3 regions of the Rouxiella sp. S1S-2 genome follow, and region 1 is predicted to be linked to each of the others. Evidence: predicted binding sites of a transcription regulator. Region 1 holds the regulator's gene; each other region holds the start of a gene.
The links. The regulator Fur, encoded in region 1, represses iron uptake genes when iron is present. The targets are predictions, from matches to a motif close to ATAATAATGAGAACNACTATCAA.

Region 1 (10,600 bases):
CGTCTGCGACTCAACGTTAAAGACTCTGCACAGGTTAACGACGTGCTGGCAAAACGTCTGGGGGCGTCTGGCGTTATCCGTCTGAATAAACAAACTGTACAGGTCATTGTCGGTACCCGTGCCGAAAGCATTGCTGCTGCAATGCGTACGGTGATTGCGACCGGCCCAATAGCGGCAGCAACCGCAGCGCCAACGGCTGCGCCAGTGGCAGACGTTAAACCTCAGGCTGTACCCAATACGCCAAAGGTTGTGGTTGAAACGTTGATATCGCCGATTACCGGTGAAGTTGTTGCCTTGTCTGAGGTGCCTGATGAAGCCTTTGCCAGCGGTGCGGTAGGTGAAGGTTTAGCGATTCGCCCGACGAGTAAAACGGTGGTTGCTCCGGCAAACGGCGTTATCGTTAAATTCTTTAATACTAACCACGCCTTCTGTCTGGAAACCGAATCCGGAGCTGAAGTTGTGGTGCATATCGGACTCGATACCGTCGCACTTAACGGTCAAGGCTTTACCCGTCTGGTTGAAGAGGGTGCAACGGTGAGCGTGGGTCAGCCGGTACTGGAGCTAGACCTGGACTATCTGAACGGCAATGCGCGTTCAATGATAAGCCCGGTTGTAGTCAGTAACATGGAAGATTACGCAGGCATTGCGCTGTTGGCGGGAGAGACTGTGGTCGCGGGCGAAAGCAAGCTGTACGAGATCCAGTCCAAATAACGTCATATTGTTAAAAAATATCGGCGTGAGTTAAGCGCCGCGGCGGGAAGGGAGCAATCTCTTCCCGTTTTTTTATTATAAAATTCAAATTTGGCACATAAGGGTTGTTTCCCAGCGTGGCTTGTTGGAACATATGCGGTTAGTCTTTCGAGCTTTCGTTCGCGTAGAGGAAATGAACAATGAGTGAGGCTGAAGCCCGCCCAACAAATTTTATCCGTCAGATTATTGATGAAGATCTGGCATCGGGAAAACACGCTTCTGTCGTGACCCGTTTCCCGCCTGAGCCAAATGGTTATTTGCACATTGGCCACGCAAAATCGATCTGCCTGAACTTTGGCATCGCGCAAGACTACCAGGGCCAATGCAACCTGCGTTTTGATGATACCAACCCGGTGAAAGAAGATATCGAATTCGTCGAGTCTATTAAAAAAGACGTTCAGTGGCTTGGTTTCGAGTGGAGCGGTGAGGTTCATTACTCTTCCGACTATTTTGATCAACTGCACCACTATGCGGTTGAGCTGATTGAAAAAGGCCTGGCCTACGTTGACGAACTGTCTCCGGATCAGATCCGCGAATATCGCGGTAACCTGACGGCGCCGGGTAAAAATAGCCCGTTCCGCGATCGCACTGTGCAAGAGAACCTCGACCTGTTTGCCAAAATGCGCAACGGCGAGTTTGCCGAGGGCACCGCGTGCTTGCGCGCAAAAATTGACATGGCGTCGCCATTCTTCGTGATGCGTGATCCGGTGCTGTATCGCATCAAGTTTGCCGACCACCATCAGACCGGCACTAAGTGGTGCATCTATCCGATGTACGATTTCACCCACTGCATTTCCGATGCGCTGGAAGGGATCACTCACTCGCTGTGTACGCTGGAGTTCCAGGACAACCGCCGTCTGTATGACTGGGTGCTCGACAACATCAGCATCGCCTGTCATCCGCGTCAGTACGAGTTCTCACGCCTGAATCTTGAATATTCCATCATGTCCAAGCGCAAGCTGAGCCTGCTGGTGACCGACAAGATTGTAGAAGGTTGGGATGACCCGCGTATGCCAACGGTATCCGGCCTGCGTCGTCGCGGTTATACCTCGGCGTCAATTCGCGAGTTCTGTCGTCGTATCGGCGTGACCAAGCAGGATAACAACGTTGAAATGGCCGCGCTGGAGTCCTGCATTCGTGACGACCTCAACGAAAACGCGCCGCGTGCGATGGCGGTGATCAATCCGGTTAAAGTGATTATTGAGAACTTTACCGGTGATGCCGTTCAGTGGGTAAAAATGCCAAATCATCCGAGCAAGCCAGAAATGGGCTCGCGTGATGTGCCATTTACCGCTGAAATCTTCATCGATCAGGCTGATTTCCGCGAAGAAGCCAACAAGCAGTACAAGCGTCTGGTTCTGGGGAAAGAAGTGCGTTTGCGCAATGCGTACGTGATTAAAGCCGAACGCATCGAGAAAGATGCCGAAGGCAATATCACCACTATTTTCTGTAGCTATGACATTGATACCCTGAGTAAAGACCCTGCCGACGGCCGTAAAGTCAAAGGCGTGATCCACTGGGTGTCTGCGAGCGAAGGTAAACCGGCCGAGTTCCGCTTGTATGACCGCCTGTTCAGCGTCGCTAACCCGGCTCAGGCAGAAGACTTTCTGACCACTATCAATCCAGAGTCTCTGGTGATTGCCCACGGGTTTGTTGAACCGAGCATGGCAAACGCACAGGCCGCAGTGAGTCTGCAGTTTGAGCGTGAAGGGTATTTCTGCGCCGACAGCACTTACTCCAGTGCCGAGCACCTGGTGTTTAACCGCACCGTCGGGCTGCGTGACAACTGGGAAAGTAAGCCAGTCGTCTGATCAATAAGCGTGAGATCCCCGGCTCCAGGAGTGGGGGATCTACGCTAATCCCCAACTCTTCCGCATCAAATTCCAGGCATAAAAAAACCGCTTTTCAGCGGTCATTTTATAGGCGAATACTCTTTTGTTCCTCAGCGACAGCGCTGGGGCAAAATATCAGCCTTTACCATGCAGAGTTTCATCTTCGATGCAGTTGCCAAGTTCGCAATGGCCGTAAAGATAAAGACTGTGGTTGGTGAGTTTAATACCGTGTGCCTTGGCAATCTCACGTTGACGGCCTTCGATATACTCGTCACGGAACTCAATAACGCGGCCGCAGTCGAGGCAGATCAAATGGTCGTGGTGATGTTGCTGAGTCAGTTCAAATACTGACTTGCCGCCTTCAAAATTGTGACGGGTAACAATGCCGGCGTCGTCAAACTGGTTCAAAACACGGTAAACCGTGGCAAGACCAATCTCTTCGCCCATATCAATCAGTTCTTTGTACAAATCTTCCGCACTGACGTGATGACCTGCCGGAGCTTGCAACACTTCCAGGATTTTCAGGCGCGGAAGCGTGACTTTTAAGCCGGCTTTCTTCAGTGCGGTGTTGTTGTCAGTCATGCGGATTTAGTCCTGTCACTATGCTAATCACGTTAATGAAAACGGTGGGCTGTTCACAAACATCGTTCGCACCCTTCAAACGGGCGATAAAAAAGCCAAAACGATAAAAACAGATAATGTAAGTGTACCTTGATACAGCTGAAAGTTACAATTTTGTAGACGTTAAATTGTTAATTTCAGTGATAGTTTGGCCCTTTCGCGTTTAACCTCAACGATTCAGGGCCTTAGCCTTTGTGTGGGATTAGCCGATTATCTCTGAAAGGCTTAATTCTTCGCTAATTTGCTTAACCCAAGCGTCGACACGTTCGTTTGTCAGCTCAGGTTGACGGTCTTCGTCGATGGCCAGACCGATGAAGTGAGTATCATCCGCCATGCCTTTAGACGCTTCGTAACCGTAACCTTCGGTTGACCAGTGGCCAACAATCACGGCGCCGCGTGGTTCGATAATATCGCGAACGGTGCCCATCGCGTCACAGAAGTACTCGGCGTAATCTTCCTGATCGCCACAGCCAAACAGCGCAACCAGCTTGCCTTCAAAATCTATCTCTTCCAGCGTTGGGAAAAAGTCGTCCCAGTCACACTGTGCTTCACCGTAGTACCAGGTTGGGATGCCAAGCAGCAGAATATCGTATTTTTCCAGATCTTCTTTGCTGCTTTTGGCGATGTCCTGCACGTCAGCAACATCTTTACCCAACTGCTTCTGGATCATTTTTGCGATGTTTTCGGTGTTTCCGGTGTCGGAACCAAAGAAGATACCTACTACTGCCATAAGCTTATCTAACCTCTTGTTCTTCAATAGACTCATCGAGTCTGCTTTTTCGTCCGCGGCATGCGATTCAGTTTGCGCAAGATAATAGCAAACTCGACGGGCTGAGAACATATTCTCATCCCAACTCTGATTAATGCAGCACGGTTTTAATACGACCCTAATTCTAATGCCCTACAGTCTAACGGGCATTTCAGGCGAGCGTTATCGCCTTTGTGTGTTCTTGCACTTGCGGAAAGACGGAGAAACGCAACGGCGGATAACCGCTAGGGTTACCCGCCCGCATCACAAACGATGACTAACTTTCCTGATTGTTCAGATGAGACAGCAGCATCTGCTCAATCAGCTCGCTGCGACTGATATTTTGCTGTTCCGCCAGCTTATTAAGCGCATCCACGGCTTCGGCATTAATTTTCAGCTCAACGCGACGTAAACCGTTGTTTTTGTCACGGCGAAGCTGATTACGCTTGTTAATCCTAAGCTGTTCATCGCGAGAAAGCGGATTTGTTTTTGGACGTCCCGGACGGCGATCGTCTGCGAACAGATCAAGCGTCGTGCGATCCAGTTGTTCTTTTGCCATAGGTAGCGGTACAACTAGGGAAGTTACATCGAAAAGCGGCCAGGCCCTTTTCAGATGAAGTGGTTAACACATTTCGGGCTAATAAACCCTAACCCAATTTACCTCAAACGCGGGAGATAACCGACCCGCCGCAGGGGCAAAATTACAGCGCGCAATCATACCCTAGCGTATATCCCTCCACAACGCCTAACTGCCCCTAATTACACGCTAAGTTATTATGATTAGCGGTTTTTTTGAACAGTTGCGCGCGGTAGAGGTAAATTTTAGTTAGCGTTGCGCATTCATTGTTCATCAATGAAGCGATGAATGGCGCGCAGCACCGCGTCCGGCTTCTCGGCATGCACCCAGTGTCCGCTGCCCGCGACAACGTGTGCTCTGGCCTGCGGAAACTGGCGCATAATGGCGTCGCGGTAACTGTCTTGTATGTAATTAGACAGTCCGCCGCGAATAAACAGCGCCGGATGCGGCCAGGCAGGTACGTCGGCCCAGCCAATAATATTGGCATATTCCTTTAACAATACCGCCACGTTGAAGCGCCATTCGCCCTGTTGAAACGACTTCAACAGAAACTGGGCAACGCCGTCTTCCTTTATAAAGGCCTGCATACACTGAGCGGCCGACGTGCGGTCTTTAATGCCTGCCGCGCTAACGGCGTTAAGTGCGGCAAAAATCTCGTCGTGACGGCGCGTGGCATAGTCAACCGGGGCCATGTCAATAGCGACCAGCTTTTCAACTCTGTCAGGTGCGACCGCCGTCAGTGCCATCGCGGCCTTGGCGCCCATAGAGTGGCCAATCACCAGCGCTTTATCGATGCCCACATCGTCAAGCGTGTCGAGTAAATCTTCGGCCATGGCGCGGTAGGTCATAACATCGGCGCGGTCCGAGAGTCCGTGATTACGCAAATCCACCTGAAGCACACTATGCTGTTGTCTCAGGTCACGTGCCAGCACGCCCAGATTATCCAGCGTACCGAACAGGCCGTGAATAAGCAGAACAGGCAATGCCGAAGTGTCAGAAGATTCAGATTGTTGCAGTCGATAATGTAATTTCATCGCAGGGTCCGTTAGACATTTATTACTGGTAAGGATCTCATTAGGTTATCATGAGTCACGGAAGATTTTCTTTCAGATACCTGAGTGGGATAAAGCAATGCACGCGCCGGGTAAGAGTTGGATATGAGGTTTTGTCTGCTTTTTGAATATTAAGGTGAATTCGCCTTTTTGTTTGCGCAGTTTAATTTGTATAATCCTTTGAATAAATTAAGTAGAAAAACAGTACTGGATAAAGATGAAAACGATTGAGGTTGATGAAGAGCTTTACCGCTATATCGCGAGCCATACGCAGCATATCGGTGAGAGTGCATCAGACATTTTGCGGCGGATGCTGAAATTCTCTGCCGGCCAGGAAGTGCAGGCTCCCGCCGCAGCCAGCGCAGCGCCCGCAGAAAAAACCGCGGTAGCCGCTAATACACCGCGCGATCGCGTGCGTGCCGTTCGTGAACTCATGCTGTCTGATGAGTATGCCGAACAAACTAAAGCGGTGAACCGTTTTATGTTAATTCTGACGACCTTATATACGCTTGATCCTAAAGAATTTGCGGTTGCGACTGATACTTTACGTGGACGTACTCGCACATATTTTGCCGGCGACCAGCAAACGTTGCTGCAAAACGGTATTCATACCAAGCCAAAGCATGTACCCGGTACACCTTATTGGGTCATTACCAATACCAACACAGGCCGTAAACGCAGCATGATCGAACACATCATGCAGTTGATGCAGTTCCCAGCCGAACTGACCGATAAAGTTTGCGGCACTCTTTAAAAAAGCATTAGGGAGAAATGCCAGTGGCTAACAACCCCCGTGCAGGGCAACCTGCTCAGCAAAGCGATTTGATTAACGTTGCACAACTTACGTCGCAGTACTATGTGCTGCAGCCAGACTCGGCCAACAGCGCCCATGCGGTAAAATTTGGCACCTCTGGCCATCGCGGTAGCGCCGGACGCCACAGCTTCAACGAATCACACATTTTAGCGATTGCTCAGGCTATTGCTGAAGTGCGCAAAGAGCAGGGCACCACGGGTCCATGCTACGTGGGTAAAGACACCCATGCGCTGTCTGAACCGGCATTTATTTCCGTACTTGAAGTGCTGACCGCCAATGGCGTCGACGTCATCGTGCAGCAAGACAACGGCTTCACCCCGACTCCGGCGGTTTCGCACGCGATTCTGACTCATAATAAAAAATCCAGCGCATTGGCCGACGGTATCGTGATTACCCCGTCACACAATCCACCGGAAGACGGCGGGATCAAATACAACCCGACCAACGGCGGACCGGCTGATACCGACCTGACCTCAGTCATTGAAAAGCGCGCTAACGTGCTGATCGCCGATGGTCTGAAAGGCGTCAAACGTCAGTCGCTCGATAAAGCCTGGCACAGTGGCCACCTCAGCGAGCAGGACCTGGTGCAGGCGTACGTCGAAGGTCTGGCCGATATCGTTGACATGGCCGCTATTCAAAAAGCGGGCCTGAAACTCGGCGTTGATCCGCTGGGGGGGTCAGGCATCGAGTACTGGAAGCGCATTGCCGAGCATTACAAGCTGGACCTGACGCTGGTTAATGACTCTGTCGATCAGACTTTCCGTTTCATGCATCTCGACCACGACGGCGTTATCCGCATGGACTGCTCGTCCGAATTTGCAATGGGCGGCCTGCTGGCGCTAAAAGACAAGTTTGCCCTGGCGTTTGCCAACGATCCTGACTATGACCGCCACGGCATTGTGACCCCAGCGGGTCTGATGAATCCTAACCACTATCTGGCCGTTGCTATCAATTATCTGTTCCAGCATCGTCCACAGTGGGGCGCTGACGTCGCCGTCGGTAAAACACTGGTTTCCAGCGCGATGATTGACCGCGTTGTGGCCGATTTAGGGCGTAAACTGGTTGAAGTTCCCGTTGGCTTTAAATGGTTCGTTGACGGCCTGTTTGATGGCAGCTTCGGTTTCGGCGGCGAAGAAAGCGCCGGTGCCTCGTTCCTGCGTTTCGACGGCACACCGTGGTCGACAGATAAAGACGGCATCATTATGTGCCTGCTGGCGGCAGAAATCACCGCCGTGACCGGTAAAAACCCGCAGCAGCATTATGATGAACTGGCCGCGCGTTTTGGTGCGCCGAGCTATAACCGTATTCAGGCACCTGCAACCCACGCGCAAAAAGCCGCACTGTCCAAGCTCTCCCCAGAGCAGGTCAAAGCCGACACGCTGGCGGGCGACCCGATCACTGACCGTCTAACTAAAGCGCCTGGCAACGGGGCTTCTATTGGCGGTTTGAAAGTGATGACCAAAAACGGTTGGTTCGCGGCACGTCCTTCTGGTACCGAAGAGGCTTACAAGATCTACTGTGAAAGCTTCCTGGGCGCAGAACACCGCGAAAAGATCGAAAAAGAAGCCGTGGATATCGTCAGCAAAGTATTGGCCGACGCTAAATAAATTCCGAACGTGTTTCAATGCTCAATTAAAGCGCTGTTTATACAGCGCTTTTTTTATGTCTTGGCGCTGGTGGCTATAAAGTCTAGCCACGGCTATGAGCTGATAAAAGCCATTGAAGAGGCATCTCAGTCCTGATCAGGTCACGCGGATAAAAGCGGAGAGTAACCTGCCGCTGTCAGGGCATAAAGCGATAGCCCACGCCTGTTTCAGTCAGTAAATGGCGCGGGCGGGTCGCGTCTTGCTCAAGCTTTTGCCGCAAATGACCCATATAAATGCGTAAGTAATGACTGTGTTCGACGTAGTTGGGTCCCCACACGTGGCTGAGCAACTGCCGTTGAGTCAGTACTTTACCGCTGTTTGCCAGCAGTTCGGCCAGCAGACGGAACTCAATCGGCGTGAGATGGAGGTCTACGCTATTGCGCTGCACGCGCCGATTGACCAAATCGACCGTCACATCGGCAAAACTGACCAGCGGGCTTTCCTGTTGGCCACCGGCATGACGACGCAGCGAGACGCGCACGCGCGCCAGCAGTTCGCCAACGCCGAAAGGCTTGGTCAGAAAATCATCTGCTCCAGCATCCAACGCCGCTATTTTGTCCTCCTCGCTGGTGCGGGCAGACAGCACAATAATGGGGATGCTGCTCCAGTGACGCAAATCGCGGATGTAGTCCAGTCCGTCACCGTCCGGCAGGCCGAGATCGAGAATAATCAGGTCCGGCTTGCGGGTACCGGCTTCAATCAGTCCTCGCTGCAGCGTTTCGCTCTCAAACACTTTCATACCTTCCCCCTCCAGCGCCGTGCGAACAAAGCGTCGGATCTCTTTTTCATCTTCAACTATCAAAATATGAGTGGGGGGTATGCTCACGGGTTCTCGCTCTCGAAATCAGTGGGATCGATTGACGGCAGTTTCTCCAAAGGCAGCGTAAAACAGAACGTCGCGCCGCCTTGAGGACTGTTTTGCGCCCATATTTTGCCATCGTGTACCTCAATAATGGCATGACAAATGGCGAGACCCAAGCCCACACCGGGAATTGCCGACTCTTTATTTCCCCGAGAGAATTTTTCGAAGATGCGCCGTTCACCGCCGGCGATAATTCCCGGCCCGTTGTCTGAGACATCAACCTCCAGCAGTTCGCCTTTGGCTCGGGCTTTAAGGGTGATTTTTGCCTGCACACCGGCGTACTTATGGGCATTTTCCAATAGGTTGATAAACACCCTTTCAATCAGGCTGGCGTCGCAGTTGACCAGCAGCAGTTCGTCCGGCAGGTCGACAATCACTTCATGCGTACTCAGCAGTGGCTCCAGCATGCGCAATGCGCTACCAATAATCTCCTCTACTGACTGCCACTCTTTACGCAAATTAAAACCGCCGGACTGAATGCGCGCCATGTCCAGTAGGTTATTAACCAAGCGCGTAGTACTTAACACCTGCTGGCGGATCTGATTCGCTTGGGGGGCATAAACCGACCCTTCGCTGGCCAAATCCAGCGTCAGAATTTCAGCCTGGCCAAACAGCACCGTGAGCGGGGTTCTCAGGTCGTGGGAGAGGGCGGCCAGCAGCGAGTTACGTAGCTTTTCGCGTTCTGTATCCAGGCGCGCCCTCTCTGCCGACGCCGACAAATGCAGGCGTTCAAGCGCATTGGCGATAAGCACGGTAAAAGTTTGCAACAGTCGCTGCTGCTCGGGGACCATCAACTGGCGAATATTTGCCGGCTCCACCGCCAGCAGACCAAGGGATTTACCCGAGGCCACCAGCGGCAGCAGTTGATAGGGCACGCCGGGCAGGGTGTCAGTGCCTGCACCGGCCGGAGACTGCTTGTCAAAACTCCAGCGGGCAATGGCCAAGTCTACGGCAATATCTTGTCCCGCTTCACTGTCTGCCTGATGCAGGTTCAGCGTACCTTCCGCATCGGCATTATACTGCGGCAACATCATCGCCGTTTTTGCCCGCAGGGTGGACGAAATAAAATGCCGACCGGTTTGCGCCACGGCTTCAGGCGTCATTGCCTTGCTCAATGCTTTCGACATTTCATAAAGATACTGCGCCCGCTTTTCGCGATGGCGGGCAATGCGCGCCTGGTAACGAACCCCGGCGGTCAGATTCCCGATCAGTATGCCGACGGTAAGCATCACCGCAAAAGTCAGTAGATATTGCGCATCGGTGACGGCAAACGAGCCGCGCGGTTGTACCAAAAACAGATCAAAGCTGGCGACGTTTATCACCGCTGCCAGTACTGATGGCCAGCGGCCATAGAACAGCGCGGTTATCACCACGCCGAGCAGATAGACCATGATCAGGTTAGCGGGATCGAAATAGGGGTAAAGAAACTCCGAAATAAAGGTGATGAACGCGCAAAGCGCCACCGCGACTGCGCAGCCTTGCAACTGGCGGCTGAAGCGCTCGGTAAAGGTGCGGTTGTCGAGATCTTTACGCGGGTTGACCGGTGCCGTTTCTTCAAGGCTAACGATCAGGAGGTCGAGCTCGGGGCCGATTTTCGCCAGCCGTTCGGTCATGGTCGCGCCCCATTTATAACGCCGTTCATTGCGACGGCCCATCACCACTTTGCCCAAATGATGCTCGCGGGTGTAGCGCAGTATA
Region 2 (10,600 bases), 2.6 Mb from region 1:
CATAACGCGATTCAGGGCACCGCAGACGAATTAGGTGTGGGCATGGGCAAAGTGGGTATGCCACTGCGCGTTGCCGTTACCGGCGCAGGCATGTCTCCGGGCATGGACGTTACCGTGCACGCTATCGGTCAGAGCCGCACACTTTCTCGCATCGACAAGGCGTTGGTTTACATCGCCGAGCGAGAAGCTCAGGCTTAAGTCCTGCTCATTATCACACCTAATCTGGCCTTAAACGCCAGATAGACAAAAGGCCAGTGGAGCGATCCACTGGCCTTTTTTAATCAATCTTCAAAAGTGTTTAGCGAGACTGAGAAGTCGACTCTGCTGATGCCGCCGTTGGACGGTAAGCCATAAAGTACATCAGGCCTACGAATCCAGCACCGCCCACCGCATTGCCCAGGAATACCGCTACAAAGTTAGGGAAGTACTGTGACCAGCTCAGGGCCCCGGCGAAAATGGCGGCCGGAATGATAAACATGTTGGCCACAACGTGCTGGAAACCGATGGCGACGAACGCCATAACCGGGAACCACATGCCAATAACTTTGCCACCCATCTCTTTACTCGCGAAAGCCAGCCACACCGCCAGACACACCAGCCAGTTACAGCCTACGCCGGAAATGAACGAATGCATAAAGTCAGCGCTGACCTTAGCCTGTGCCGTTGCAACGGTTTTTGCCAGAAATACGCCTTCGGTCATACCCAAAACATGGCCGAAGAAGTAGGCCACGGCGATGCTGCCGATAAGGTTGGCAACGGTCACCCAGAACCAGTTGCGCACGACGGCGAACAGGCTGATTTGACGTGCAAACCAGGCCATTGGCAGGGTCATCATATTACCGGTCAGCAGTTCGCCGCCCGCCAAGACGGTGAGGATCAGACCAACCGGGAAGACTGCCGCGCCCAGCAGGCCGCCAAATGAACCCCAGGCTGCAGGCAGTGTCCCTACAACATGCAAGTCAAGCAGGAAGCCTATAGCGATAAAGGCACCAGCAAGAAAACCAAGGATAAGCAAATTGGCTACGGACGAACGACTTTTGCTCACACCGGCCGCAACGGCGAGTGAAGCTATCTCTTTAGGTGAATACAGGGACATGAGTAGGCTCGAATAGTGATTGATAATTGTTATAAAGCGATTGAAGTTTATTATGAGAATTCTCTGAGAACAAGATGCCTTAAGCACCTCGTTAACGGTTCGTTAATAAAGAGGCCACAGTTTGTAAGGGAAATGCGTAATGGGATCAATTAAGTGGCGGGAGAATGTTTGCTCTCAAATGATAAGGCAGAGTTGGCCGTGTGCGCATCTTTTGTTCAAGGTAAGTGAAAAATCGCTTTCGCAGCCAGTATTTGGCGTCTTTTTCAGCGCTTAATTACATAATCAAATTTAGCCGTTGACAGGCTAGGCGGGGTTTCATATTATGCGCCCCGTTCACAAGATTTAATGTGTCTGGAACGGGGGTATAGCTCAGCTGGGAGAGCGCTTGCATGGCATGCAAGAGGTCAGCGGTTCGATCCCGCTTATCTCCACCAATCTTCTTCTCAGAGCAGGTTGGTCGCTTACATCTTCCCAAGATGTAAGCAGAAGACAGTAAATCGGAACACCCGTGGGGGTATAGCTCAGCTGGGAGAGCGCTTGCATGGCATGCAAGAGGTCAGCGGTTCGATCCCGCTTATCTCCACCAAATTTAAAGAACCCGCTTCGGCGGGTTTTTGCTTTTCTATATTCTGCTTTTTAGTTTCCAGAACTTCCCTTAGCGCTATTTTGCGCCCATAAAAAAAGGCGCCGAAGCGCCTTTTCATACAGTTTCTGCCGATAACGTTATGCCAGTACCAGACCGGCGATAGACGCAGACAGCACGCTCACCAGCGTTGAACCGTACAGCAGTTTCAGGCCGAAGCGAGAGACCACGTTACCTTGTTGCTCGTTCAGGCCCTTGATTGCACCAGCAACGATACCAATCGACGAGAAGTTGGCGAACGACACCAGGAACACCGACAGAATACCGACGCCGCGCGGTGACAGATCGTGAGCGACTTTCTGCAAATCAAGCATCGCAACGAACTCGTTGGAAACCAGCTTGGTGGCCATGATGCTGCCAACCTGCAGCGCTTCGTGGCTTGGAACACCCATCACCCATGCGAACGGATAGAAGACATAACCAAGCACACCCTGGAAGCTGATGCCAAACACAGTATCAAACAGGGCGTTCAGGCAAGAGATCAGCGCAATAAAGCCGATCAGCATGGCTGCAACGATAATTGCTACTTTGAAACCGGCCAGGATATATTCACCCAGCATTTCAAAGAAGCTCTGTCCTGCGTGTGCATTGGTCATTTGCAGGTCTTCTTCACCCTCAACCTTATAAGGGTTGATCAGTGAAAGAACGATGAAGGTACTGAACATATTCAGGATCAGCGCCGCAACAACGAACTTAGGTTCCAACATGGTCATGTAAGCACCGACAATCGACATTGAAACTGTCGACATTGCCGTTGCGGCCATGGTGTACATGCGTTTTTCAGACATTTTGCCCAGAATATCTTTATACGCGATAAAGTTTTCTGACTGACCAAGGATCAGCGAGCTCACGGCATTAAAGGATTCCAGTTTTCCCATACCATTGATTTTAGACAAAATAGTACCGATTATGCGGATAACTACCGGCAGAATGCGGACATGCTGCAGAATACCAATCAGTGCAGAGATAAAGACGATTGGGCACAGTACATTGAGGAAGAAGAACGCTAATCCTTTTTCGTTCATGCCTCCAAATACGAAACCTGTCCCTTCTGCTGCGAATTTCAAAAGCTTTTCAAACAAGTCTGAGAAACCTTTTACAAAACCTAATCCAATTTCTGAATTAAGGAAGAAATAGGCTAATAAGACTTCAATGACCAATAACTGAACAACGAAACGTAAACGAATATTTTTACGATCACGACTCACCAGTAAGGCCAGTACTGCGACAACGGCTAATGCTAATACAAAGTGCAGTATTCGGGACATGTGTGCTCCAAATTTGAGGCAGGCAATATTTCGACGGACATTTTATGTAACACGTACATAAAAAATGTGATATCTATTGCAAATATAGGAATTAAGCTGATAAAAAGCAACATTTCCAGCAACATAACACGAAAAGTGAAGATGTTAAGAAAACGACGCATAGTTGGATTTATTGTGCTAGGTTTATTAAAAGCCGTAGTACGTCCCGAGTATTCTAAAAAGTCTGTATTAGGAAAGCGAGTCATCATTGGTTCTTTTGGCTTCTAACGCATGAAACCTGTCTGTTTTACTTAGCTGCTTGTTCCCTATCAGAGAAATAACCAAGGTCTATCTAAATGCGCTTGATAATCATTCTCAATTGTTTATTATCTCTATAAGCGCAATAAATGTAAGGGTTAACTGATATGTTGAATAGCCGAGCTGAGTCCTCCCGCCGTTCTTCCAGGAAGATAAAGCTTTCTTTAATGGGGCCTGCTTTCATTGCCGCCATTGGCTACATCGATCCGGGTAACTTTGCGACCAATATTCAGGCAGGAGCCTCGTACGGCTATCAACTGCTGTGGGTGGTGGTTTGGGCAAACGTGATGGCGATGCTGATTCAGCTGATGTCTGCCAAATTAGGCATAGCTACCGGCAAGAATCTGGCCGAACACATTCGCGACCGCTTTCCCCGGCCCGCCGTTTGGGCTTATTGGGTTCAGGCCGAAATTATTGCAATGGCAACTGATTTGGCCGAGTTTATCGGCGCGGCCATTGGATTTAAACTACTTCTGGGTGTGTCCCTGCTGCAAGGGGCGGTGCTGACCGGTATTGCGACCTTTATTATTCTCGGCCTGCAAAAGCGGGGTCAAAAACCACTGGAACTGGTGATTGGCGGTTTGCTGTTGTTTGTGGCGGCGGCCTATCTTGTCGAACTGTTTTTCTCTCAACCCAAAATGCTCGAGCTGGGTAAAGGCATGCTGACCCCGAGTCTGCCGGACAGCAACGCCGTGTATCTTGCCGCCGGCGTGCTTGGCGCAACGATTATGCCGCACGTTATTTATCTGCACTCTTCCCTCACGCAGCGCTCAAGCAAATCCTCTAAAGAGCAGCGCTATTCTGCGACCAAGCTCGACGTGGCGATTGCCATGACCATTGCAGGTTTCGTTAATTTGGCGATGATGGCAACGGCGGCGGCGGCGTTTCACTTCAGCGGACATAAAGGGATTAGCGAGCTTGAAGACGCCTATCTAACCCTAACACCTTTATTAGGACACGCGGCGGCAACGACGTTTGGACTGAGCCTGGTTGCAGCGGGACTTTCATCTACCGTGGTGGGTACACTGGCGGGGCAGGTGGTGATGCAGGGATTTGTGAAGTTTTATATTCCTCTGTGGGTACGTCGCGCGGTGACAATGGCGCCATCGTTTATCGTTATTCTGCTTGGAATGGACGCCACAAAAATACTGGTGATGAGTCAGGTATTGCTGAGCTTTGGTATTGCACTAGCCTTGCTGCCGCTGCTGGCATTTACCGGCAATCGCGAGCTGATGGGCGATATGGTCAACTCAAAGGCCATGCAGTGGGCCGGACGCGTTATCGTGGCGATCGTCATAGCCCTGAACGGTTATCTGCTGATCGGTATGCTGAAATAAAGATTGGGAGTTAAACGAATTAAAAAAGAGGGCACTGTGAAGTGTCTTTTTTTGTATTAAAGTGAATATGAAACCTGCTTTTTATGGTAAAAACAGCGGAGCTGGTCTGTTGGTAAACGTTATCCTCACATTGACACCTTTTTTTAGTGCTTTTAAGATGTTGGAACTCAATTTCGCTATTAAAAAGGATTAGGACATCAATGAGTAAATGTTTTTATTCAAATTCTGAGAAAAATGCTCACATCAAGATGTCTTTAGAAAGACGATTGGTTAAATATGGTGAAATAAGTTATGTCTATGGTGTGATGAATAAGAGGGATATGGATGAGATGTTAATTATCAGTAACTTCCCAAGTGGGATTATTGATAATTATCTTTCTAATAAATATCAAAATATTGATCCTGTCATTATCAATGCACTTAATCGCATCTCGTCTTTTGGGTGGGATGAAAACTTGGGAATCAACTCTCAGTGGACGGTTAGAAGGCTTATTGATGCAATAAAAAATTATGATATTATTCGCGGCCATGCTTTTGTACTCCACGATCATAAAAATTGCTTGGCCACATTAGTATTGTATATAGATAAACTATTAATACCTTATATAGATAAAGTCATCTTTAAGTATAGAGATGAAATTCAAGGGCTGTTGATTTACATCCACGAAATGCTACTCGAAAGCTACCAAGAGGAAAGGCAAGTAACAAAAAATATACTTTCCACCCGTGAGGCTGAAATACTTTACTGGAGCAGTACAGGAAAAACCTATGCTGAAGTGGCAAGAATTTTAATAATTACCGTTAGTACTGTTAAGTTTCATATGGCAAATATCGTAAAAAAAATGGGAGTAAAAAATGCAAAGCATGCAATTAGCTTAGCAAATGAGATTGGCATTGTTTATCATCCATTGATGAGATGAATTTTAGAGTCTATGTCTTATCTTAAATCTTTATTAATAGTTCACAAAGCATGCCTGTTTTATATGTGTTAAATAGCGTGAGTGATATTGCCTATTTAAATGCATTAAACTCAATGCTTGATAAAGATAATTTACCCTGTTACGCCGAGTGTACAAGGTTTAGTACAAGGACCTTGCTCAGACGATGGGGATATCGTGATGCTGGTTCCCCTTTGCACATTGATGGCTTCCCTAAACTTTTCCCAATCTGGCGAGAACCTAGAGGGATCACCGGCGTTAATTAACTGAAAAAAGTGGGTTCTAAGGACGCTATTTTACTCTAAGGTTTGAGTGATTTATTGACACAAGCGTAATTTTTCCCTTGCTAAAACGACCTTCTATAAATAAAAAATCCGTAACCTTTAAGAGGCTACGGATTATTGTAATCTTTCACACTACGCAGTGCGCGAGGGTCATAAGGCGATTAGTGGTTATTGCCGCCAGGTCCGCCCTGAGGAGGACGGTACTGACCACCTCCGCCGCCTTGGCCGCCTTGGCCACCACCGCCGCCGTGACCACCGCCACCGCCGTGACCACCGCCACCGCCCTGACCACCACCGCCGCCGTAACCACCACCACCACCACCGTGACCGCGATCTGGGCCTGGGCCACCAGGACCGCCGTGACCGTAGTTAGGGCCACAGTGGAAATCTGGACGAGGGCCCGGACGGTCGTTGCGGTGATTATTCCACCAACCGCCGTCGCGCCAGCGGCCACCGTCCCAATAGTAGCCACGGTCGTTGCGGTGACCATAGTACTCGTTACGGTGCTGCCACCAGTATGGAGAGCGCCAGTCATACCCGTCCCAGTAGTAGCCGCGGTTATCGCGCGAACCAATATTGATGGACAGGCCAGGAACGCTGATGCTGATGCCGTCAGCGTGAGCCGGCATTGTGGCTGGCAACAGGCCGAATAACAGGGCACCCAAAGCAATTTTTACAACGGGTAATGTTTTCATCGTGTTTCTCCATTCAACCTTATGCCCGACTTCTTTCATGCCGCAGGGGGCGTTTAGCGCTTTACTGAACAATGAAATAATTGGGGCTGCATTAATTCGTTAGTTAACGTTTTCAATAATGACAGTTATAAGGTGTAAACGGGGGGTAATCTATTGCCTGCAATCCTGTTTTGATTGATTTACCCTGTTTAACGATTTACTTACAGTAAGCCCTGGAAAGCTTTTTTTACAGACTTACTGTATTGAGGGTAAGCGGTTACATTAGAATTTTTTCAATGTCACTGATTTCTTGCTCACTTAATTGCAAATTATTCAAACTGTTTACCGCATCATCAATTTGGCTGGTTTTGCTTGCACCAATCAATACTGATGTCACGCGATCGCCTCGCAACACCCACGCCAGCGCCATTTGAGAAAGCTTTTGTCCACGAGCCAGCGCGATGTCATTGAGCTTGCGCACTTTTTCCAGCTTTTCAGGGGTAATCTGATCGGCATTAAGGAACGTGCTGCTGCTGGCCGCGCGCGAGTCTTGAGGAATACCCGCCAAATAACGGTCGGTCAATACGCCACCGGCCAGAGGAGAGAAGGCGATAGAACCTACGCCGTTTTGCTGTAGGGTATCGAGCAGGTCAGCCTCAACCCAGCGCTCAAACATCGAGTATTTAGGTTGATGAATCAGGCAAGGTGTCCCGAGTTGCTTAAGTATATCAAAGGCCTGCTGCGCCAGTTCGGCAGGGTAGTTTGATAAGCCGATATAAAGCGCTTTCCCCTGGCGGACGATAAGATCCAGTGCTGACATGGTTTCTTCAAGCGGCGTATTCGGGTCGGGACGATGGTGATAAAAGATATCAACGTAGTCCAGACCGAGCCTTTTGAGGCTTTGATTCAGACTTGCCACCAGATATTTTTTTGAACCCCAATCGCCGTACGGGCCGTCCCACATGGTGTAGCCGGCTTTAGAGGAGATAATCAGCTCGTCACGCCACGCCAATATGTCTTCACGCAGGATGCGGCCAAAATTCTCCTCCGCCGAGCCCGGTGGTGGCCCATAGTTATTCGCTAGATCAAAATGCGTGATCCCGTGATCAAAAGCGTGATGAATCAACTCTCTACTCGTCTCAAAACGCGTCGCATCACCAAAATTGTGCCACAGGCCCAATGAAATAGCCGGAAGCTTAAGACCACTGTTTCCAAGGCGCCGATAAAGCATATTTTCATAACGAGCGGGGCTGGCTTGATAAGACATAGGGATCCTTGTGCAAGGGTAATATGAGGTAAAATAGCGTTTCAGTGTATGCGCTTTCACTCTCATTTTCAGATGTCTCGATCACACCCGCCACTCTTTTTTAATAACAAAGGAAAACTCTTAACACTGCGCTAGCTCATCAACACCGGCTTATTGACCTTGTAAGAGTAAAGGATCCAGCAGGTTATCTATAAACCACCGACCAGCAGGACCTGGTTGATTGTTTTTAGACCACACAGCATCAATTGATATCAGTTTTGGCCAGCCTCGCAGCTCAAGTTCGACCAATTTATGATGACCAAACTGCGCCACCATCCATCGAGGCAGTAGAGACCAGCCAAAACCCTGCTCGGCCATTTCAAGCAGCATCAGATAACTCGGTGCCGACCAGGTTTGTCCCTGTGCCTGAGGTTTCTGCTGCCTGCCGTAGGTTTGCAGGCAGAGCTGCCGGTAGGTATTGAGACTCTCGTGCTGCAACGTTTTCAGGGTGGCTAGCGGATGCTTTTTCGCGACAAAAAGCGCCATTTCTGTTTGGTCAGGCAGCCTGGCATAGCCAATATCCGGCGGATAATGCTGCTGAACCTCAAGCATGCCTATGTGTGCTCGGCCGGTTTGCAGCAGATCTATCACGTCTTGGTCTTCGGCAATCAAACACTCGAATTCAATATCAGGATAACGCTGCTCAAAACGGCCCAGCAGCATTTCGTAATGCGTAGGCTGATAAGTGTCAGAAAGGACAAATGTCAGTCTGGGTTCACTTTGAGTGGATAAACGGACGGCCAATTCATCAAGTTTTTCACTGGCCGCCAATATTGCCTGAACGTGGGTTAATACCCGCTGACCCTGAGGCGTTAAGCTGGGTTGACGGCTTTTGCGGTTAAACAGCGTAATGCCTAAATCGACCTCAAGATTTGCCACGGCGGTGCTGATACTTGACTGACTTTTATGCAGTTTCCTGGCAGCAGCAGAAAAAGAACCACTGGCCGCAGTTTCTACAAACGCCAGCAGTGCTTCCGGAGAATAACGCATAACATATTTCCTCAAGAGAAAATGACAGTTCAACCCATCTATTTTATCGATACTTACTATCTTTATTCTATCTCTATTTTAGATGAAAATGACGCCAATCTGACCGTGAAGGGTCACTGTTAAACATTGGAATAGGATAGGCAGGTCAAAATGTCATCGGTAAAAGCCTCAATGAAGGCCAACAAAAGTCTCTCTGAGCGTATTTTTCACGCTGTCGGTTTCGAAGCGCTGGCGCTGATTATCTGTGCACCCACCGCCGCCTGGATAATGAACAAATCCATTTTCGACATGGGCGTACTGGCGCTGCTGCTCTCTACCACGGCGATGGTATGGAACGTGGTCTACAACAGCGTTTTTGATTATTTCTGGCCGGTAAGCCGAGTAACGCGCAGTTTTCCTATCCGCGTTTGCCATGCACTGGGGTTTGAAGGCGGATTTATTCTCTTCGGCCTGCCAATTGCCGCCGGATGGCTTCAGATTAGCCTGATCGACGCCTTCGTGCTCGAAATTGGCTTTTTCCTGTTCTTTTTGCCGTACACCATTGCCTACAACTGGCTCTACGACACCCTGCGCCAGCGTTGGATAAGCAGAGATAAACGGGCATCAGTGAAGCCACAGGCCAGCAGTCGTTAAACAGTCACAGTGGGCAAATCTGTTGGCTTGTTTGTGCCATCAGGCTCGGTTATGTTTGTTCGACGACTTAATTTTATGCAGTAGCGAAGGACAAGCACATGAAAACCCTGGGCCTGATTGGCGGCATGAGCTGGGAATCTACTCTGCCTTACTATCGAACCATCAACGAACAAATCAAACAGCAGCTTGGCGGGCTTCATTCTGCCAAGCTGGTGCTTTTTAGCGTTGATTTTTATGAGATTGAGCAACTGCAAGCGCAGGGCGACTGGGAAAAGGCGGGGCAAGTGTTGGGCGAAGCGGCCAGGTCTTTAAACAAGGCCGGTGCTGAAATTATTGTAGTGTGCACCAATACTATGCATAAAGTGGCCGAGGCAATAGAGCGTATCGGCGGGCTGCCGCTGCTGCATATTGCCGACGCCACCGCGAAGCCGATTATTGAGCAGAACCTAAGCCGAATCGGCCTGTTGGGTACCCGTTTTACGATGGAACAAGCGTTTTATCGCGGCCGATTGCAGGCGCAGGGCATAGACGTGCTGACACCCAATGAGGAAGATCGCGCCATCGTGCATCGCATTATTTATGAAGAGCTGTGCCTGGGGAAAATTGTTGATGCTTCGCGCGATGAATATCGCCGCATAATAAGTTCGCTGGAGCAGCAGGGCGCGCAGGGCATCATTTTAGGCTGTACCGAAATCACCCTGCTGGTGGGACCACAGGACGCCAGCGTGCCAGTATTTGATACCACCGCCATCCATGCCTACGCGGCGGCAGCCTATTCGCTCAGTTAAAAGCCATGACGCGGATGCAGCCATATTAATCTTCTCGCGGTGCGTCGTCCTGTGAAGGGCTTTCGGTACGGATAACCAGCATCAGCGGTTTTCCGGCCAATACCAGCCACGCGGGCAGCATGACAATACACAATATCGGCAGCAGTTTAAGGTCGGGCACCACCGCAACGGCCATAAATAGACTCAGCCAGCCGTCTCGCGTCACGACCAACACCAACCCCATGACTGCACAAGAAACCGTGATTGCCGCAGGTACTGAGTCGACGTGATTGTGCAGCATAATGCCGAGTGATACGCCTACAAACACCGCAGGAAAAATTCTCCCACCGCGAAAGCCGCAGGCGGC
Region 3 (10,600 bases), 1.0 Mb from region 1:
TCGTCAGCGCGGGCAGCATGGCGTTGCGCGCGACGTGGCGCCAAAGCACGCGACTGCGGCTCGCGCCTTTGGCACGGGCAACGGAAACAAAAGGCTGGGTCTGTACTTTGTCGATGCTACGGATAAGAATCTGTGCCAGCGGGGCGCTGATAGGCACCGCCAGCGTGACCACCGGCAGAATTAGCCCCAGCCACTCGCCAGGGTTGATAACCGGTATCCATCCCAAGCGAAATGAAAACACTTGGATCAGCGCAATACCCAGCCAAAAGGTGGGAACCGAAATAAACAGCGCAGGTAGCCCCAGCAGCGCTGACTTCAACCAGCGCAGCGGCAGCAGGTTAGAGGCAAACGCGATAAACACCGCCAGTGCCACCGCCAGCAGAAAGCCGAGTATCGCCAGACGCAGGGTGGGAGGGAAATTGCTGACCAACAGCTGAGTCACGGGAACGCCGGCCTGAATCGAAAAACCGAAGTCACCGTGCAGGAAGCTGCCAAGCGTATGCAAATACTGTTGCCACAGCGGCAGGTCAGCGCCATACGCCGCACGCATCTCTTCGATTTGCGCCGGACTCAGGCCCATCGACGGATCCTGAAACTTGATAAGGATGGCGTCACCGGGCAGCGCCTGCAGCAGCACAAACGACAGGGTAAATGCCGCCCAGAGCACTAACAGGGCCTGACCAATGCGTCCGCTAAAATATCGGCTCATCGTCTACTCCGGATATTAATGTTTGGCCAGCCACGCGCTGTAGAAGCTTGGGCGACCCACGGCTTCAAAACTCACGTCGTGCAGATAAGGCGCACCGGCAAACACCTGCGGCTCTTCAAAAATAGGAATGTCATAGGCCTGCTCCAGCAGATAGCGCTGCGCATCGCCGGCCAACGCCAGACGTTTTTGCGGGTCAACTTCGGCCGAGATATCCACCAGCAGCGCATTCAACTTGTCATCCTTAAAGCTTTTGACTTTGCTGCTCAGACCGCCAAGCTGGAGCAGGGCGTCACGGTTGGTGGGGTAAAATTCACTTTTGATGACATCAGGGTCGGCGCGGCCCACTTCCACTACGTTGACCGGTGTTTTCAACGGGTCAAGGCTGTCGGCAACTCGGCTGCCTGCGTCACCGGCCAAAATGGTCAACTTGACGCCTATCTGGTTCCACTGTTGGGCCACTAACTGCAAAACCTCTTTGTTCTGCGGCTGTGGCAGGGACTCATAAATGGTCAGTGACAGTGGTTTGCCGTCTTTTTGACGGATGCCGTTTGGACCTGGTTTCCAGCCCGCTTCGTCGAGCAGCTTTTTAGACAGCTCAGGGTCATACTTCAGCTTGTCGCTGAGATTGACGTAGCCCGCAGCCGACGCGGCGATGACCGAGGTGGCCTGCGGATAGTTAGGGGAGAACAGGGTGGAGACAATCTGTTTGCTGTCAACGCCGTGCAGCAGCGCCTGGCGAACTTTCAGCTCGGCCACCAGCGGGTTATCAGGACGGAATGAGATGCCGTCGTTCACGCCGCGCGTTGAGGGCGCATAAATTGGGAATTTTTTCTCTGCGGCCTGTTTTTCATCAAAGGCCTGCACCTGACGAATAAAGTCCGCCTGACCGGCCAGCAGTGCGCCAATTCTGACGCTGTCTTCGCCGGTGACGATCACTTTAATGCCGTCAAGATTGGCACGGCCCTGCTGTTTGAGGTTTTTAGGCCCCCAGTTATAGTCTTTGCGGGCGGTTAAATCGACTTCACGGCCCAGCGTTTCCGCACTGACCACAAAAGGTCCTGAACCGATGATATGGCGAGCGTCGCCGAGGGCATCAAAGTTACGTGCCAGCGTGCTCAGCGAAACCAGGCCTGAACCGATGGTCGCGGTGCCTTGCAGGAATCCCGGCGACGGCTTTTTAAAGTAGAACTTAACTGTCAGAGGGTCGATAACTTCGCTGTGGTCGTAATTATTAATAACCTCTGAAACGGGCAGGTGATGCTCTTTATTGCCCAAGCCATAGGTGTCGAAGTTTTTGGCCACTGCGTTGGCGTCCAGGGGTGTGCCGTCCGAGAAGGTGACACCGGGACGCAGTTTGAAGGTGTACTGGGTTTTATCAGCGTTGGTGGTCCAGGACTCCGCAATCCACGGCTCGACTTGCAGGGTCTGCGGATTCTGATAAGTCAGCTTGTCGGTAATTTGATTCAGTATGCCGCCGTTGGGGTAAAAGCCGCCCGCCGGTGGATAAAGATTGGTGTGTGCCTGCTGTTCGAGATAAATCAGTGTTCCGCCCTGAGTGGGTGCATTTTCGGCGGCCCAAACGGATGAACTCCCTGTTAACAGGGCGAATGACAGCCCTAACGCCACTGCGCTAACCCGGCGATTGTTGTGCATATTTTATTCCTTTTTTATTTTTTGATTTGAGGCTCGCATCGGCGTGGAACAAACCTTAAAAGATGCGATTAGGCTCATAACAAACCAAATCAAAAGGAAGATGAAATAACGAATATTGCTATACATAGCGATAAAAGGTCATAGATGGAAATTGCCGACTTATTATTTTTTGTAGAAACAAAATGCTTTTTTCTTCGTAGCTTAAAAATCTCTTATCTCTATTTTGAAACTTACTTTTGAGTGAAAAAAGGAGTTCAGTTTGAGTAACCAAACTCGCAGGCGTCTAAAGACCCTGGTAGGGGCAGGGAGCGTGGTCTATGCATCGAATGATGACAAGCGTCGTTCTGGCATTTCACGTGCAGCTTCGCTCGCCAAAATTGCCGAAAAAGAGAAAATAACCGGCCTGTTTACCGCCGACCTGCTGCAGGCCGACCCCGATGGGCTGGCAGGTTCTACCGGCAGTCAGGATCCGATCATTGCGCTTGCTGCTCTCAGTCAGGTCACTGAATACATTGGCCTGATTGCTACGGTGTCGACCACTTATCAACATCCGTACAACCTCGCCAGACTAATTGGTACCCTGGACCATGTTAGCGGCGGTCGTGCTGGCTGGAACGCGGTAACTTCATCAGTGGGCGAGGAGAACTTTGGCGATATTTCCCTGCCGGATCCCGCGACCCGCTATGCTCGCGCCACGGAGTTTATCGAGGTCATTAATGCGCTGTTTGATGCTAACGATCCTGCTGCGGTAAGGCGTGCCAGCAGCGGTTCTATCAGCATTGATCCGCGTAAACTGCATCCTATTGACCATCGCGGAACCTTCTTTCAGGTGAAAGGCCCGCTGAACGTGCCGCCGTCGCCGCAGCACCGTCCGGTGCAGTTTCAGGCAGGTCAGTCTGATGAGGGGCTGATTCTTGGTGCGCGTTATGCCGAGGTTATCTACACCTCGCAGCCAACGCTTAACGACGCACTGGGCTTTGTCGAGCGTGTACATCAGCACGCCAATGCCTACGGCCGTCATGAGAATAAGCCGTTAATCATGAATTCGTTCCACTCGGTGATTGGTGAAAGTGCGACCGACGTTTCGCGGCGTCTGCGTGAAAAGCATGAACGGATCGACTACCAGCAGGGCAAGCTGAAGGTGGCTGATATGCTGGGCGGTGAGATTGACCTACGTGACTTCGCGCTGGATCAGCCCATTCCGCCTAAGTTTTTGCCAGAAGTGGGATTAATTAATCGTCGTCGTGGCAGGGCAGACATTTTTAAACGCTTTGCGCTGCAGGGACTTACGCTGAGGGAATTGATTATTCAGGCGCAGGAAACGGGCCATTGGTACGTGGCGGGAACCCCTGAAACCCTGGCAGATGCTATCGAAGAGCGTTATCGCGCAGGCGTGCTTGACGTTATTTCTTTGCACGGCTTAGGTCAGCCCGATCAGGAGGATTTATTGCTAAACGGATTATTACCGGAGCTTAGAAAAAGACAACTGATTGATGAAGACTATTTCGGGGAAGATTTTAGATCCAACCTCGGTCTTTCTGCGATCAAGAGCACTAGCGATATATATTGAACGCACTATTTTTGATTTAGAGACAGTGTTTCACGCGGCAGTGGTGATTATTTCCCACTGCCGAGGGGGCGCTAAAGCAGGCATAGGAATGTCTACCTGTCACCCAGCACAAACGCGTTTATTACCCGCACAGAGTGGGGCACTGACATTATAGGTAAACAATGTCTCAAGGTGGCCGTCATGCTGCCCTTCAATGTCGCGTAGAATATACGCTGAACCGGCGCTATTAACCAAAATATCCAGCTCGCCAAATATTCCGCTGGCATATTTAGCCAACATCCGTGCCTGAGATTTAACCGTAATATCCACCGCTACAGCAATGGCGCGTCCTCCCGCTGAACGAATATCATCGGCGGTCTGTTCGCCGTCGTTCAGACTGTGGTCGGCGACAATCACCGACGCGCCGCGTGATGCCAACAACATAGCGTGCACTCTTCCAACCCCACCCCCTGCGCAGGTTACCAGCGCGATTTTTCCATCAATGCGTCCATCTTCTTCCAATGCCAGAACACTCTCCGGTGTCTGTGGACCAAGGGTGCTATCTTCGATCATTAATGTGCCCTTAAAAGGTGAAATAAAGTGCCTGGATGTCGATACCCAACGCAGGAATTTATGCATGAACTTGGGGAGATAAGTAAACTAACAAAACTGTACAGTGCGGTATAGTTTTAAATTATTAAATTAATATGTCAGAGATTTTTTTCTGATTTTTAAGCGTATTTAGCCTTGGCGCGAGAGGGGGCGATATCCATTAATTTGCTTTAGCTCCCTCTCGCCGTTCAATCAGAATGAGTATGACACGCTGACAGTGGCGCTGCGCGGTTCGCCATACACGCCCTGATCGCTCAAGTAGCTGTAATACGTTCGGTCAAACAGGTTGTCGATGTTGGCCTGTAGCGCAAGCTGCTTTGTCACTTGATAACGGGCAAACAGGCTCGCCAGCGGATAACTGCTTTGGAAGATGCGCACGGTATCTCCAGAAGGTGCGACGGCGTCCTGATAGGTGCGGTTTTGCCAGTTTATACCCCCGCCGACGGTCAACTGCGGCAGCATTGGCAGGGTATAACGGCTAAACAGCTTGAAGGTCGTTTGCGGAACAAACGCATTCGGGCGGCCATCGGTCGCGTCGGTCGCCACATAGCGGGTCGCGCCGAAAGTCATCTGCAAATTGTCGGTAACCGCGCCGTTAAGCTCAAACTCTGCACCTTTGCTCACCACGCCTTTTGCCGCGTAGTAGGCCTGCTCACTGGTACCGTTGACGAATCCGCCGTCTATCTCCTGACCTAAATTGTCTTGCTCGATGCGAAACACGGCGAAGGTCGCGGTGAGTCGGCCATCCAGCCAGGCCGATTTCAGGCCGGTCTCGTAGTTTTTACCGGTGGTCGGGGCGAGATAGTTGCCTGATTCGTCGCGGTAGGACTGCGGCTGGAAAATAGAGGTGTAGCTGGCGTAGGCCGACCAGGTGTCGTTAATGTCGTAAACTACGCCAGCGTAGGGCGTGATGTTGTTTTTCGTCATCTCTGCACTGGTGCCCATCGTGCTGTACTGGGTATAGCGTGCGCCAACGATCAGAGAAAGCGGATCGGTCAGTGAGAAGCGCAGGGCGGTGTAGACTGCTTTTTGACGCACAATGTCGTCGGAAACCGGCTCCCAGTCGCTCCACTGAGGGTCGGCCAGGTTGCCGTTAAGATTATTATAATCGCCAATGTCGTCGCTGGAGATGTCCGCTGCGGCGCTCGAATAGACATTGTGCTGACGGCTGTAGGTCACGCCTGCCACCATCTGATGCTGACGGCCCAGCAGTTCAAACGGCCCGCTGGCGTAGGTGTCCACCGAGTCTAGCCTGCGGGTTCCGCGGTCTTTGCTGCCATAGCCGCTGACCCCTTCACCGGTGATTTCATCCGGGAAGCCTTCGGCATAAAGCAACTTGTCGTCGAACTTTGATTCGGCGTGCGTCGCATTCAGGCGGAAGTTCCAGCCGTTGTCGAAGTTGTGCGTGAGATTAGCAAAAATTTTGCGCGAGTTGATATCGTAGTGCGCCCAGTCTGCCGACGGGCTGGTACTGCGACTGTAGTGAGTACGATTGCCGTTGCTATACCAGCTTGGCAGTCCGCCCCAGGTCGGATTGCCGGTGTGGTCTTCCTGGAAACTGTAGCCGAGGGAGAGGGTCGTGCTGTCGCTCACGTCGGCGTCCACCACGCCATAAATAAACTTTTTGTTTCTGTGGTAGCGGTCAAGCCAGCTGTCCTGGTCCTGATAACCGGCGACCACGCGGCCGCGCACTGTCCCTTCCTGATTCAGCGGACCAGAGACGTCCAGCACGTAGCGCTGTTTGTTCCAGCTGCCGTAGCTGGCGCTGATATTGCCAGTAAAATCTTTGCTGTCGGCCTGCTTGCGCACCATGTTCACCGAAGCCGACGGATTTCCCGCACCGGTCATCAGTCCGGTCGCGCCGCGTACCACTTCAATACGGTCATAAATGGCCGTGTCATCACCGGCATCACCGAAGTTCCACACATTATTAACGGAGGTCGGAATGCCGTCGAAGGTGTAGTTGTTAATAATAAACCCACGTGAATAATAGCTTGAGCGCTCACTGTCATAAATATAAGGCGAGACGCCGGTGGTGTTATTCAGTACGTCGCCCACCGTTTGCAGGTTTTGGTCCTGCATGCGCTGCTGGGTGATAACACTTAACGACTGCGGCACGTCGCGAGGAGTCAGCAGCAACTTAGTGCCCGCAGTGGTGGTTTTTACGCTGTAATCCTGCTGGTCGCCGCCGGAGTCATCATTCGCGGCATTGACCACCATCACATCAGGCGTTGAGGGCGCGCTGAGAGTGATTTCGGCCGCCTGTGCCAGCGCCGGATTGACCAGCACATGCACCGCTAATGCCACTAAAGTAAGGGGGAAAGTGTGTTTGAATGCCGCCTCGCGCAGCGTCGTGCTGCGTTCCCTGCTGTTGAAAAGCATGAATGATTACCGTGAAATATAAAATATTATTGAGAATGGAAATGATAATGATTTGCTTTAAAATTTCTGAGTAAGTTTACGTCTAAAATGTAACAACCTGTTATTAATAAGGATATTGCAGGATTAACGGCAGGGTAGGCCCGCATTTGGGCACGATAAGACGTTTACTAAAATTATTGTAATGCGTATGATTCTCATTCTTTTTATCAGCTTTCTTCTGCCGCTAGGGTGAAAAGGAAGCCGTAAATCCACTTATGGAGTTGAGAATGAAATCTTTGTTCAGTCCGCGTAAGGCCGCAGTCGCACTGGCGGTTGTTGCCGCTTTCAGCCTTTCTGCCTGCCAGGCACCGGCAAAACAGGCGGCTACGCCGGTGGTTGCACCGGCTGCGGCAAAACCGGTTGATGCACAGATTTCGCAGCGCATATTGGGGGACGGGTTGTATGAGATGGCTTATTCCGCCGAAGGCAATACTCTGTATGTCGCTAGCGCCCAGTCATTCAAGGATGTAAACGGCGGTATTATTTATCGTCTTGATCCTACAACGCTGGCCACCAAAGGTGAAACACACACTGATTTGAAAAACTTCGCACTGGCCGAAAATCCCGACAGCAGCCTGATTTACACCACCAATACGCTGGACGGCGGCATTTCGAAAATTGACGCCAAGAGCGGCAAAGTAATGCAACGCATGAACTTCAATGAAAAAGCCAAAGACGGTGATCCCGTCCCGGCGCGTGAAATTTACTGGCATGCCGGGGCGCTTTACGTCGGCGGTGTCGCGGATTCTGGCGTGATTTGGGTGGTTGATGCCAAGACGCTGAAATTGAAAAAGCGCATTCCGAATGCTGGGAAATGGGTAACGGGCATTATTTATTCACCGGTTACCGACCGTATTTATGCGGCCAACGGCGGCGGCGAAGTGTTAGTCATCAATCCGCACAGCCATAAAATCGAGAAGCGCTGGACGGCCAACGACGGCAAATCCTACCTGTTCCTTAATCTGGCAGAAGACCCGCAAACCGGCCGCCTGTTTGTGACTGACGACTCTAAAGGCAAAGCGACACTGGTCTTTGATGAGCGCACGGGCAAGGTTATCAAGCGCATTGAGGGCGACGCGCTGGGTATTAAATTCAATGCCAAACGCAACGAGATTTACCTCAGCCAGCGCGAGTCGAAGAAAGTGCTGCAGCTGGATGCCACCACCTATGCAGTGAAAAACAGCTGGGCGTTCGACACGCGTCCCAACAGCCTGTTGGTTTCACAAGACGGGCAGACGCTGTTTGTGACCCTCAAGCAAGACTTTAACAAAGACAGCTCGACCAAAGGCCGGGACGGCATCGCGCGCATTGCGTTGAAATAACGCACACTGTTTTGATCCCTAATGACAAAGTTGATTGAGCAGGCCCGTTACGGTGTAACGGGTCTTTTTTATTGGCGAGGCGGGAATTATTATTGGCAATACTGCAGCAGCAGGGGGTGAAATTCGGGCTGTAGGCGATAGCGATACACCGGTCTGCCGGTAGTGCCGTAGTGAATACTGGTAAAAAGGATGTTCATCTGTGCCAGCCAAATGAGGTATTTTCGGCAGGAAACACGCGAAATACTGACATCGGTCGCCAGCTCATCGGTAGAGAATTCGCTTTCCGGATGTTTGTCGATCCACTGACACAGCGTGCGCAACGTCTGCTGGGTCAAACCTTTTGGTAACCGCGTTTGCTCGTCGGCCGTCAGGGCGTTACCGTGGATCAGCAGGTCAACGTCCGCTTGCTGATAAAATGGCTGGTTGTCCATCAGGCGTTTTTTGTGCCGCCAACCTTTTAATGCCTCTTCAAAACGCGAAAATTGGAACGGTTTTATCAGGTAGTCGACCACACCGTAGTCGAGCGAACTTTTAATCGTTGCCGCGTCGGCCGCCGACGAAATAATAATCACGTCGATTGAACGCGCTGCGCTGCGCAGTTCTGGCAGTAAATTCAAGCCGTTTTCCTGCTGCATATAGATGTCGAGCAGGATTAAATCCACTGCCGGATGGCCGTGCGCGAGTTTGTCTTTTGCCTGCTGCAGGGTAGATGCCGTGCCGCAGCAGCGAAATCCTGCGACCTGCTCAACGTAGCAACGATTTAACTCCGCCACCATCGCGTCATCATCTACTACTAATACATTGATCATTGATGTGTATTTCCTCTTCCCCACGGAAGCTGTATCAAGAACTGAGTATACACCCCCGGCTCCGACTCTACGCTTACGCTGCCGCCGAGACTTTCTGTTTGCTGTTGAACCAGGAACAGTCCCACACCGCGATCGCTGCCCTTAGAGGATACGCCTTTGTCAAAAATCGCCGCGAGTTGTTCTGCTGAAATACCTGGGCCGTCGTCGCTGACCTCGCAGGCCAGCCAGCCGTTTTGGTAATGCAGCATGACGTCAATTTCACCCTCCGATTGATGCTCGAGTGCTTCAAGCGCATTCTCAATCAGATTTCCCAGCACGGTAATGAGTACTGCGACCTGTTCGTCGCTGCCGTTGTCCGGCAGCAGACTGGCATCGTTAAGCGTTAACTGATGTCCGCTGTCCGATGCCCGATTAATTTTACTCAACAGGAATCCGGCAATCACCGGTGACTTGATCTTCTGCATCAGCAGGCCGATTTCAGTCTGGTAATTGTTGGCGGTTTGAAGAATAAACGCCTCCAACTGAGTATAATTTTTCATGTGCAGTAGACCCAAAATGACGTGCAGCTTGTTCATAAACTCATGGGAGCGCTCAGTCAGGGCATCAACATAGTTTACCATGCCGTCGAGGCGCTCACCGAGCTGGCTGATTTCGGTTTTGTCTCTAAAGGTGCACACCGCGCCGATAATCTGTTGTCCGCTGCGCACCGGCACCGTATTGCTGATAAGCGTACGACCACGCACGTTGAGTTTTTCATCATGCCAGGCTTTGCCGTGATGCAAAGCCTCGTGTAAATGGCTAAGCATGATAGACGACTCGGGGATGGCATCGCCGGTGAGCGGCGCCTCGCTGGAGGTTTCACGTAGCAGTTGGCGCGCGGCCTGGTTTATAAGCGTGACGCGGGAGTGCTGGTCAACGGCAATGACGCCTTCTTTGATTGACTCGAGAATGGCCTGGCGCTGCTCAAACAGGGTGGAAATTTCATACGGTTCAAGTCCGAAAAGAATATGCTTTAATCGCCGGACCAGAATCAGAATACCCAGCAGGCCGACCACCGCACCGAACAGCACAGTCCAAAAGATATTCCAGCGACTTTGAGTGATTTGCTGGGCGACGTCATCAAGCGAAATCCCCACCGCCACCACGCCAATTTGCTGGTTTGCGTCATTGTACACCGGCGTGAATGCTCGCAGCGCCTCGACCAGTACGCCGTGATTAACTGAGACGTTTTCGTGGCCCTTCAGCGCGGGAATAAAGTCATCACCGACAAAATGCTTGCCGATATTTTGCAGATTGGGGTGAGAGTAACGGATGCCGTCCATATTAATCACCACGATGAACAGCAGGCCATCGCGATTTCGCACCGCGTTGGCAATCGGTTGGATGAGGTTGTTTTCGCTCGGCAGTGTGAGCCCGCGCTGAATCTCAGGAGAGGATGCCAGCGTGCGCGCCACGGCCATCGCCTTATCCTGCATATGCATGCGGGTGAAGTTATCTATCTGTGCATTATACAAAAGATGCACAC

Region 2: a site for Fur is predicted at 3,349-3,371, ahead of GA565_RS07410 (Nramp family divalent metal transporter). Genes of this name have one in related genera too.
Region 3: a site for Fur is predicted at 7,081-7,103, ahead of fhuE (ferric-rhodotorulic acid/ferric-coprogen receptor FhuE). Genes of this name have one in related genera too.

Annotation. Positions count from the first base shown of each region.
Region 1 is NZ_WFKL01000001.1:4,188,152-4,198,751, reverse strand. Features, by position in the region: gene nagE (PTS N-acetyl glucosamine transporter subunit IIABC) at 1-711, shown strand, start outside; gene glnS (glutamine--tRNA ligase) at 891-2,561, shown strand; gene fur (ferric iron uptake transcriptional regulator) at 2,718-3,164, opposite strand; gene fldA (flavodoxin FldA) at 3,406-3,933, opposite strand; gene ybfE (LexA regulated protein) at 4,229-4,510, opposite strand; gene ybfF (esterase) at 4,792-5,562, opposite strand; gene seqA (replication initiation negative regulator SeqA) at 5,798-6,334, shown strand; gene pgm (phosphoglucomutase (alpha-D-glucose-1,6-bisphosphate-dependent)) at 6,358-8,001, shown strand; gene kdpE (two-component system response regulator KdpE) at 8,177-8,866, opposite strand; gene kdpD (two-component system sensor histidine kinase KdpD) at 8,863-10,600, opposite strand, start outside.
Region 2 is NZ_WFKL01000001.1:1,592,903-1,603,502, forward strand. Features, by position in the region: gene gltX (glutamate--tRNA ligase) at 1-198, shown strand, start outside; gene GA565_RS07390 (formate/nitrite transporter family protein) at 299-1,096, opposite strand; tRNA gene GA565_RS07395 (tRNA-Ala) at 1,455-1,530, shown strand; tRNA gene GA565_RS07400 (tRNA-Ala) at 1,607-1,682, shown strand; gene GA565_RS07405 (NupC/NupG family nucleoside CNT transporter) at 1,820-3,007, opposite strand; gene GA565_RS07410 (Nramp family divalent metal transporter) at 3,412-4,641, shown strand; gene GA565_RS07415 (LuxR family transcriptional regulator) at 4,842-5,561, shown strand; gene GA565_RS07420 (DUF2502 domain-containing protein) at 6,025-6,558, opposite strand; gene mgrA (L-glyceraldehyde 3-phosphate reductase) at 6,815-7,804, opposite strand; gene GA565_RS07430 (LysR family transcriptional regulator) at 7,955-8,833, opposite strand; gene GA565_RS07435 (multidrug/biocide efflux PACE transporter) at 8,984-9,466, shown strand; gene GA565_RS07440 (aspartate/glutamate racemase family protein) at 9,565-10,254, shown strand; gene GA565_RS07445 (ion channel protein) at 10,280-10,600, opposite strand, start outside.
Region 3 is NZ_WFKL01000001.1:3,190,254-3,200,853, reverse strand. Features, by position in the region: gene GA565_RS14795 (ABC transporter permease) at 1-709, opposite strand, end outside; gene GA565_RS14790 (TIGR04028 family ABC transporter substrate-binding protein) at 725-2,362, opposite strand; gene GA565_RS14785 (NtaA/DmoA family FMN-dependent monooxygenase) at 2,622-3,932, shown strand; gene GA565_RS14780 (SDR family NAD(P)-dependent oxidoreductase) at 4,032-4,484, opposite strand; gene fhuE (ferric-rhodotorulic acid/ferric-coprogen receptor FhuE) at 4,716-6,905, opposite strand; gene GA565_RS14770 (YncE family protein) at 7,172-8,266, shown strand; gene dcuR (two-component system response regulator DcuR) at 8,356-9,075, opposite strand; gene GA565_RS14760 (sensor histidine kinase) at 9,072-10,600, opposite strand, start outside.